2 linked regions of the Kutzneria chonburiensis genome follow. The protein of the gene in region 1 interacts with the protein of each later gene in a pairwise test. Links are inferred from orthologs where the notes say so. Each region holds a gene or a part of one and is shown on either strand. Other genes may lie near its edges.

The links.
Region 2: the proteins of M3Q35_RS00515 (region 1) and grpE interact in binary tests that used the Escherichia coli proteins (3 or more experiments, as listed by UniProt). The link is inferred for Kutzneria chonburiensis from one-to-one orthologs.

The regions. Positions count from the first base shown.
Region 1 is NZ_CP097263.1:93,160-98,352, reverse strand. Bases 1,423-4,319 are described here. They hold M3Q35_RS00515 (Nramp family divalent metal transporter), read right to left. Parts: upstream 3,566-4,319; coding sequence 2,279-3,565; downstream 1,423-2,278. Other genes in these bases: M3Q35_RS00510 (FDLD family class I lanthipeptide), read left to right, coding at 3,734-3,877; M3Q35_RS00520 (tachylectin-related carbohydrate-binding protein), read left to right, coding at 1,423-1,915. In the rest of the region: more of M3Q35_RS00520, read left to right, coding at 32-1,422; M3Q35_RS00500 (lantibiotic dehydratase), read left to right, coding at 4,755-5,193. UniProt on the Escherichia coli protein: H(+)-stimulated, divalent metal cation uptake system. Involved in manganese and iron uptake. Can also transport cadmium, cobalt, zinc and to a lesser extent nickel and copper. Involved in response to reactive oxygen.
Region 2 is NZ_CP097263.1:7,223,551-7,226,549, forward strand. It holds grpE (nucleotide exchange factor GrpE), read right to left. Parts: upstream 1,799-2,999; coding sequence 1,202-1,798; downstream 1-1,201. Other genes in the region: dnaJ (molecular chaperone DnaJ), read right to left, coding at 1-1,174; dnaK (molecular chaperone DnaK), read right to left, coding at 1,795-2,999. UniProt on the Escherichia coli protein: Participates actively in the response to hyperosmotic and heat shock by preventing the aggregation of stress-denatured proteins, in association with DnaK and GrpE. It is the nucleotide exchange factor for DnaK and may function as a thermosensor.

The DNA.
Region 1 (5,193 bases):
GGCGGCGACAATCGTCGCCGCGACAATCGCGATGTCAGCAATCCTTCCGGCCGGGTATTCGCACGCGGATTCGACAGCGACATGCACCGGGCCGACGCAGATTTTCGCCGCACTTCCGGACGGCTCCACCCGCCTTTACACCCACCCGGACCCGGTCAACGGTTCCGCGGGATTCAGCAACCCGACCGTGGTCGGCGGCCCCAACGGCGGCACGCTGATGGGCGGCCCGAGCGGCGACGTCTACAACATCCAGCACAACGGCGAGTTCCGCCGATACCACTGGAACGGCACCGGCTGGGACAACCCCTACCAGGTGATCGCGCAGGGATGGGGCGGCTGGGACCTTCCCGCCTACCACAACCGCATCACCGTCGATCCCCTTGGCAACATCTACTCCGTCGGCGAGGACAACAACCTCCACGTCAACCACTACGACGCGGCCGCCGGCAAGCTCGTCGAGCACGTGATCGACACCAACTGGGGCAACTACAACCTCATCATCGCCGGCGGACCCGGCGTCCTCTACGCCCGCGACCCCAACGTCAACGGCGGCGAGCTCTACCGCTACCAATACGACGCCAACTCACAACGCTGGCTGCAACGCAAACGCGACCTCGGCATCGGCTGGAACATCTACAGCGGCATCTTCTCCGCCGGCGGCGACACCCTGTACGGACACACCAACGACCCGCGCGGCGAACTGTACTGGTACCACTTCAACAACGACACCGGCCTCTGGGCCGGCCGCAACTACATCGGCTTCGGCTGGGACCCGAGCTGGCTGGTCACCTCGATCTCCAACACGTGCTCCAGCACCATGACGCTGCCGCCCAAGCCGCCCGTCACGCTGACCGGCGCGGTCGCGGCCACATTGCTGCCCAACACAAACGGCCGCCTCGAGTACTACTACGTCGGTAAGGACGGCTCCGTCGTCACAGTCGACCAGAGCGACGTCGCCGACGGCAGTACCGCTCAGTTCGGCGTGCTGGCCACCTCGGGCACCTTCACCGGACGGATTGCGGCCGCCCTCAACGACAACGGCGGCGCGCAGGTCCTCGCGCTCGGCACCGACAGCGAGATCCGCGGCGCAGTACAGCCCGCCATCGCCGGCAACTGGTCGACGCTATCCCCGGCCGGCGGCTACTTCCCGGTCGAGCCGGCGATCGTGCGCAAGCCCGACAACACACTGGTCGCGTTCGGCCTCGATGCCCAGGGCGGCCTCTGGTACCGACCGCAGCTCGCCAAGAACGGCGACCTCACCTCGTGGCAGAGTCTGGGTAGCACGGGCATGAAGAACACGCTCACCGCCGTCGCCCAGGGCAGCACGATCCGACTGTTCACCCTGAACGCCAACAACCGGCTCAGCACGGCCACCGTCACCGGTACCACGCTGAGCTCATGGACCGAGCTGACCGGCCTCGCCTCCGGTGTGTCGGGCTCGGCCGTCCCGTCCGTGGTGATCCGCGCCGACGGCACCGCCCAGGTGTTCGCGCTCGACTCCAGCGACATGAGCGTGCGGACCATCAAACAGAACACCGACCTCAGCTGGCCCACCACCTGGACGACCATCCCCGGTCTCACTGCCGCCGGCGCCCCCTCGGCATTGGCCACCAACACCGGCACCGTAGAGGTGGTCGTCAAGGGCAACGACGGCCTCGTCTACAACACCGGCCAACTCGCCCCGGCCAACCCCGCCTTCCGCTCCTGGACGGTCGTCGACCCGATGAACAACGCAGGGTCCGACCCGTCGGCCGCTCAGCTCAGCACCGGGGTCTGGGCGATCGTCTTCCGCGACACCGAAGACCGCGTGTACCTGTACCACACCGTCCCATCCGGCTCCCTCGCCGCCAGAGCAGCCGCGGACTCACCCTCTCCGACATTCGTGGGCGGACTGCTGCCGGTACAGAGGCACTGACCGCTGGTGGTCGGGCTCGGATGGCCGAGCCCGACCACCAGACAGTTTCAGAAGCGGAGCACGGGCACCCCACAACCAGGTCCCCTGATCAGGTGTCGGCCATCACCGCATCGAGCAGTTCGGGTTCTTACCACCCGCTGAGCACAGATCTGGGCCGTACTTGCACTGCTCGATGACTCGGCCGCCGAGCCGAGACGATCTTCGCCGTTGAATGCACGATCGTCGAGGCACCTCAGGTCGAGATGTCCCTCGATCCCGATGGAGCCGCGCCCAGCATCACGCCAGCACACGCCCTGCGCGGCGCCAGCACCACAAGTCCGATCTGAGATTGTGAACAACCAGCTCCGGTCGAGGTGGTGCAACTCAATCGAAGAACTGCAGTGTCAGCAATGCCGCGTTGAGCGAAATGATCGTCACCGCGATGCCCACCATGGTTGCGGTGACCCAGCGACGGTTCGCGAAGGCGCCCATCACCCGCGGATCGCGGCTGATCGCGATCAGGGGTATGAGCGCGAACGGAATACCGAAGCTCAGTGCGACCTGGCTGACGTTGAGCACGTCCGTTGTGTTCAGGCCGGCCGCCAGCACCAGGAGCGACGGCAGCATGGTGACCGTACGGCGTACCACGAGCCGAACCCGCATCCGCACGAAACCGGCCATGACGATCTGCCCGGCGAGCGTCCCGACCGACGATGACGACACGCCCGAGGCCAACAACGCGACCGAGAAGGCCAACGTGGCCCCTCCGCCCGCCACCTGACCGAGTCGGCCGTGCGCGTCCGCGATCGTCACCACACCGGCGTTTCCCGTGCCGTCGAACAGCTTCGCGGCGACCGTGAGCATCGTCAGGTTGATGATCCCGGCCAACCCCAGCGCGATGACCACATCCCAACGCACCGAGCGCAGTGCCTGACGGCGTTGCTCGGGGCCATCGGCATCGACCCGCCGGCTGGTCAGCCCGGAGTGCACGTAGATCACGTGTGGCATGACGGTCGCACCGATGATGCCCACGGCCACGAACACCGCGCCACCCGACGGCAGGACGGGCAGCAAGCCCGTGACCGTCGAGGCCGGGCTCGGACCGACACACAGCAGTTCGTACGCGAATCCACAGGCCACGATCAGCAACATTGCCGCGACGGCCCGCTCGAACGGCCGGTGCCCGCGCGCCTGGAGGCCGAGGACGATGAAGGCGACCACACCGGTGATCGCACCCGCGGGCAGCATGGGCACGCCGAACAGCAGATTCAACCCGAGGGCGGCTCCGAGGAACTCGGCCAGATCGGTGGCCATCGCGACAGCTTCGGCCTGCGACCACAGCACCCAGCGCACCGGCAGGGAATAGCGGCCCGCACACAACTCGGGCAGCGACCGGCCGGTGACGATGCCCACCTTCGCCGACAAGAACTGCACCGGCATCGCCATCAGGTTCGCCAGCAGGACCACCCACACCAGGTGGTAGCCGAACTCGGCGCCGGCGGTGATGTTGGTCGAGTAGTTTCCCGGATCGACGTACGCGACAGCGGCCACGAACGCCGGCCCGAGCATCGCCAGCGTCCCACGAATCCGACCCCGTGCGGTTACCGAGGCGATCGGGGCGGCGGCGTGCGGGATTTTCTTTTCCGCAGCCATTTCCGGCGTGATACCCATGGACTCGCAAGCTCGATTCTTGTCGGATCTGAACACAGGCCTGCTTGATGCGTTCACCCTAGATCTCCGCACAGGAATCGGGAACCCCGCATGAGTGCGACTTGAGCGTCGCTATAACTCTTTCGACGACCATGGTGTACGCCGAGAACTGTGCGAAAGGAGCGAGAAATGCCAACACAGAACGCGCTCGTCGAGGATTTCGATCTGGATCTGCAGATCGAGGAGTCCTCTCTCACCTCGGAGCTGCCGGTCAGGTCGGCCACCGTGGCGACGGCCACCCCGACCTGCCCGATCACTCACTGCGAGTGCTGACCGACGTCGCTGAGGCCCCCTTCCGCGGGGGCCCTCAGCCCTCAGCACCGTTCCGCCACGCGGACCTCGCTCTGCTCCGGATCGCGGCCCGGCCGAAGAACACAACGGCTGTTCTGCCGGGTTCCTACGAAGACCGGATCAAGGCCCTGGCGACGGATGACCAACTGATGGCGGCGGTCAAGCATGCCAGTCCCTCCTTGGCCCGCACCGTGGACGACGTCGTCCGGGGCCGGCCGGTCAAGGCGAAATCCGTGCGCCGGGCCGCCCTTGCCCTGACGAAGTACCAGCTGCGCATGACCACGCGGGCGACGCCGTTCGGGCTGTTCGCCGGGGTCGCCGTGACGCGTTTCGACGACGGCCGGCCGATCCGGCCGGGCCGGGCGCACCGGCCGGTCAGCCGCCCTGACGCCGACTGGCTGGGTGCCGTGCTCGACACGGTCCGCGCCGATCCGGCGATACTGGCCAGGTCCCGACTGGTGGCGAACCCGGTCCACCTCGTGCGCGGTGGCCGGCTCGTACTGCCGGACCGGTACGCGGACGGCGGCGCCTGCCGGAAGCAGGTGTCGATCAAATTTTCCGCACCCGTCCGCTCAGTGTTGGCGGCAACCGCGACGCCGATCAGCTGGGACGACCTGATCGGCCTGTTCCGCGCCAAGCAGGAGAGTTACGCGAAGCTCGTCCGACAGCTCGTCGAGGCGGGCGCGCTGCTGACCGACCTCGATCCGCCGCCGGACTGCACCGATCCGCTCGGTTATCTGCACCGCCACCCCGCGTCGACGGCGCACCCCTGTTCGCCGAGCTGGCCCGGACCTGTCCGGACCCGCACGGGAGGCGCGCGATCCACGACAGCGCCAACGTCGTCCAGACCGACCTCCGGATGGACGTCGAGGGCGCGGTGCCGACGGAAGTGGGACGAGAGGCCGAACGCGCGGCGGATGTGTTGCGGCGACTGGGAACCACTGTCGCGCCACCGTGGCATACCGCCTACCACACCCGGTTCCTCGAACGGTACGGCACTGGGCAGGTGGTGCCGGTCCTCGATCTGCTCAACCCGGATCGTGGCCTCGGACTGCCGCGCGACGATGACAGCGCCGAGGCCAGGCCCCGGCGTGGGGACCGGCTGCTCGGCGAGCTCCTGGTGAGCGCGGTTCGGGACCGGCGCGCGGAGGTTGTTCTGGACGCCGCGCTGATCGAGGCACTCGCCAACGGCGCGCCCGAGCCGCCGGCCTCCATGGAGCTCTGCGTCGAGCTGCTGACCCGGGACTGGGACAGCTTGAACGCCAACGACTTCCTCCTCGCCATCGGCGAGTACCCGG
Region 2 (2,999 bases), 7.1 Mb from region 1 along the record:
TCTCACCCTTTCCCAGCAGCGCGTCCAACTCCGCCCGCGGGTCGTGGTCGGCGGTGGCCTCGGCGTACGCCTTCAGCGCCTCCTCGGCCTTGCCGTCCAACCGCGACGGCACCGCCACCTGCAGCGTGACCAGCAGGTCTCCCGTGCGGCCGTCCCTGCGCTCGATGCCCTTGCCGCGCACCCGCAGGATGCGGCCGCTGGCCGTGCCCGGGTGCACCTTCACGTTGACGCTCGAGTCCAGCGTCGGCACCGTCAGTGTGGTGCCCAGCGCCAGCTCGGGGAAGGTCACCGGGACCGTCACCGTGAGATCGTCACCGGATCGTCCGAACACCGCGTGCGGCGTGACGTGCACGCGGACGAACAGGTCGCCGCTGGGTCCGCCGTTGCGTCCGGGCTCGCCCTGGCCGGCCAGCCGGATCCGCTGACCGTCGTCGACACCGGCCGGAATCCGCACGGTCAGCGTGCGCACCTTGGTGCTCACGCCCTCGCCGGCGCACTCCGGGCACGGGTCGTCGATGATCTTGCCGGTGCCCCGGCAGTCGCGGCACGGCTCGCTGAACGCGAACGCGCCCTGGCTCCGGCTGACCAGCCCGGCGCCCTTGCAGGTCGGACAGGTGCGCGGCGTGGTGCCCGGCTTGGCCCCCGACCCGTGGCAGGTGCCGCAGGTCGACGGGCTGGACAGCCGCAGCGGCACCGTCGCGCCGCGGACCGCCTCCACGAAGTCGATCCGCACGTCGGTCTCGACGTCGTCGCCGCGCTTGGCCCGCGTCGCCGACGCCGCTCCCGCGCCTCGCCCGCCCCGGCCGAACAGGCCGCCGAGCAGGTCGCCGAGGCCACCCTGCCCACCGCCGGCCTGCGCCCCGCCGAACAGGTCGCCAAGGTCGAACGAGCTCGTGCCGCCGCCGAAGCCGCCACCGCCGGGCCGGAACCCGCCGGAGCCGAACAGCCGCCGGGCCTCGTCGTACTGCTTGCGCTTCTCCGCGTCCGACAGCACGCCGTAGGCCTGCGAGACCGACTTGAAGCGGGCCTCGGCCTTGGCGTCACCGGGGTTGGCGTCGGGGTGCAGCTCCCGGGCCAGCTTCCGGTACGCCTTCTTGATCTCGTCGGCCGTGGCGTCGGAGGAGACGCCCAGGTCGCCGTAGAAATCCTTGTCGATCCAATCCCGTGCGCTCACCGGGCGTCCCTCCCTCCTGCGTGGTACTTACTCAGCGTTCGCCGGCTCATGGTCGGTGACCGCGACCAGCGCCGGCCGCAGCAGGCGCTCGCCGAACCGGTAGCCGCGCCGGAGCACGGCCGTCACGGTCGGGCCGGTCACCTCGGCCGAGGTGTTGTGCTGCACCGCCTCGTGCACCGAGGGGTCGAACTCCTCGCCCTCGTGGCCGAACGGCTCGAGGCCGCTGGCCTGGAGCACCGCCACCAGCTTGTCGCTGACCGACTTGAACGCGCCGGTCAGGTCGCCGTGCGCGGCGGCCCGCTCCACGTCGTCCAGCACGCCGAGCAGCTCGTTGACGATCTGCCCCTTGGCGGCCGTCGCGTTGACCTCGCGGTCCCGCTCCACCCGCTTGCGGTAGTTGGCGTACTCGGCCTGGAGTCGCTGGAGGTCGGCGGTCCGCTCGTCCAGCTGCGCCTTGAACTCCGCGGCCGGGTCGGGCACGGCGTCCTCGGCGGCGTGCCGGCCGGCGAGACCCTCGGTCTCGTCGGCCAGCTCGCCCGGCTCCACGTCGCGAAGCTGGCCCGTCTCCGGGTCGATCCGTCGGCGGTCGTTCACGACCACCGGCTGCTCCTGCTCGTCGCTCACTTCTTCGGGTCCTCGTCCACGATCTCGGCGTCAACCACGTCATCGGCCTGCGGGCCGGCCTGCGCACCCGGCGCGTCGCCGGCCGGAGCGCCCTCGGCGCCCGGCGCGTTGGCGTACAGCGCGGAGCCCAGCGCCTGGGACTCGGTGGCCAGCTTCTCCACCGCGGACTTGATCGCCCCGAGGTCGGTGCCCTTGAGCGCCTCCTGGGCCTCGACGATGGCCGCCTGCACCTTCTCCTTGGTGTCGGCCGGCAGCTTCTCGTCGTTGTCCTTGATGAACTTCTCGGTGCTGTAGACCAAGGTCTCCGCCTGGTTGCGGGTCTCGGCCTCCTCGCGGCGGCGCTTGTCCTCCTCCGCGTGCTCCTCGGCGTCCTTGATCATGCGGTCGATGTCGTCCTTGGGCAGCGCCGAGCCGCCGGTGATCGTCATCGACTGCTCCTTGCCCGTGCCCAGGTCCTTGGCCTGCACGTGCACGATGCCGTTGGCGTCGATGTCGAAGGTGACCTCGATCTGCGGCACGCCGCGCGGGGCCGGCGGCAGGCCGGTCAGCTCGAACATGCCGAGCTTCTTGTTCTGCGCCGCGATCTCGCGCTCGCCCTGGAACACCTGGATCTGCACGGACGGCTGGTTGTCGTCGGCCGTGGTGAAGATCTCGGAGCGCTTGGTCGGGATCGTGGTGTTGCGCTCGATCAGCTTGGTCATGATGCCGCCCTTGGTCTCGATACCGAGGGACAGCGGGGTGACGTCGAGCAGCAGGACGTCCTTGACCTCGCCCTTCAGCACACCGGCCTGCAACGCGGCGCCGACCGCCACGACCTCGTCCGGGTTCACGCCCTTGTTCGGCTCGCGGCCGCCGGTCAGCTCCTTGACCAGCTCGGTCACGGCCGGCATGCGGGTGGAGCCGCCGACCAGCACGACGTGGTCGATGTCGGCGATCTTGACGCCGGCGTCCTTGATCACGTGGTTGAACGGAGCCCGGCAGCGGTCGAGCAGGTCGGAGGTGATCCGCTGGAACTCGGCGCGGGACAGCGTCTCGTCCAGGAACAGCGGGTTCTTGTCGCTGTCCACGGTGATGTAGGGCAGGTTGATGCTGGCGGTGGACGAGGAGGACAGCTCGATCTTGGCCTTCTCGGCGGCCTCACGGATCCGCTGGAGCGCCATCTTGTCCTTGGTCAGGTCGATGCCGCTGCTGGTCTTGAACT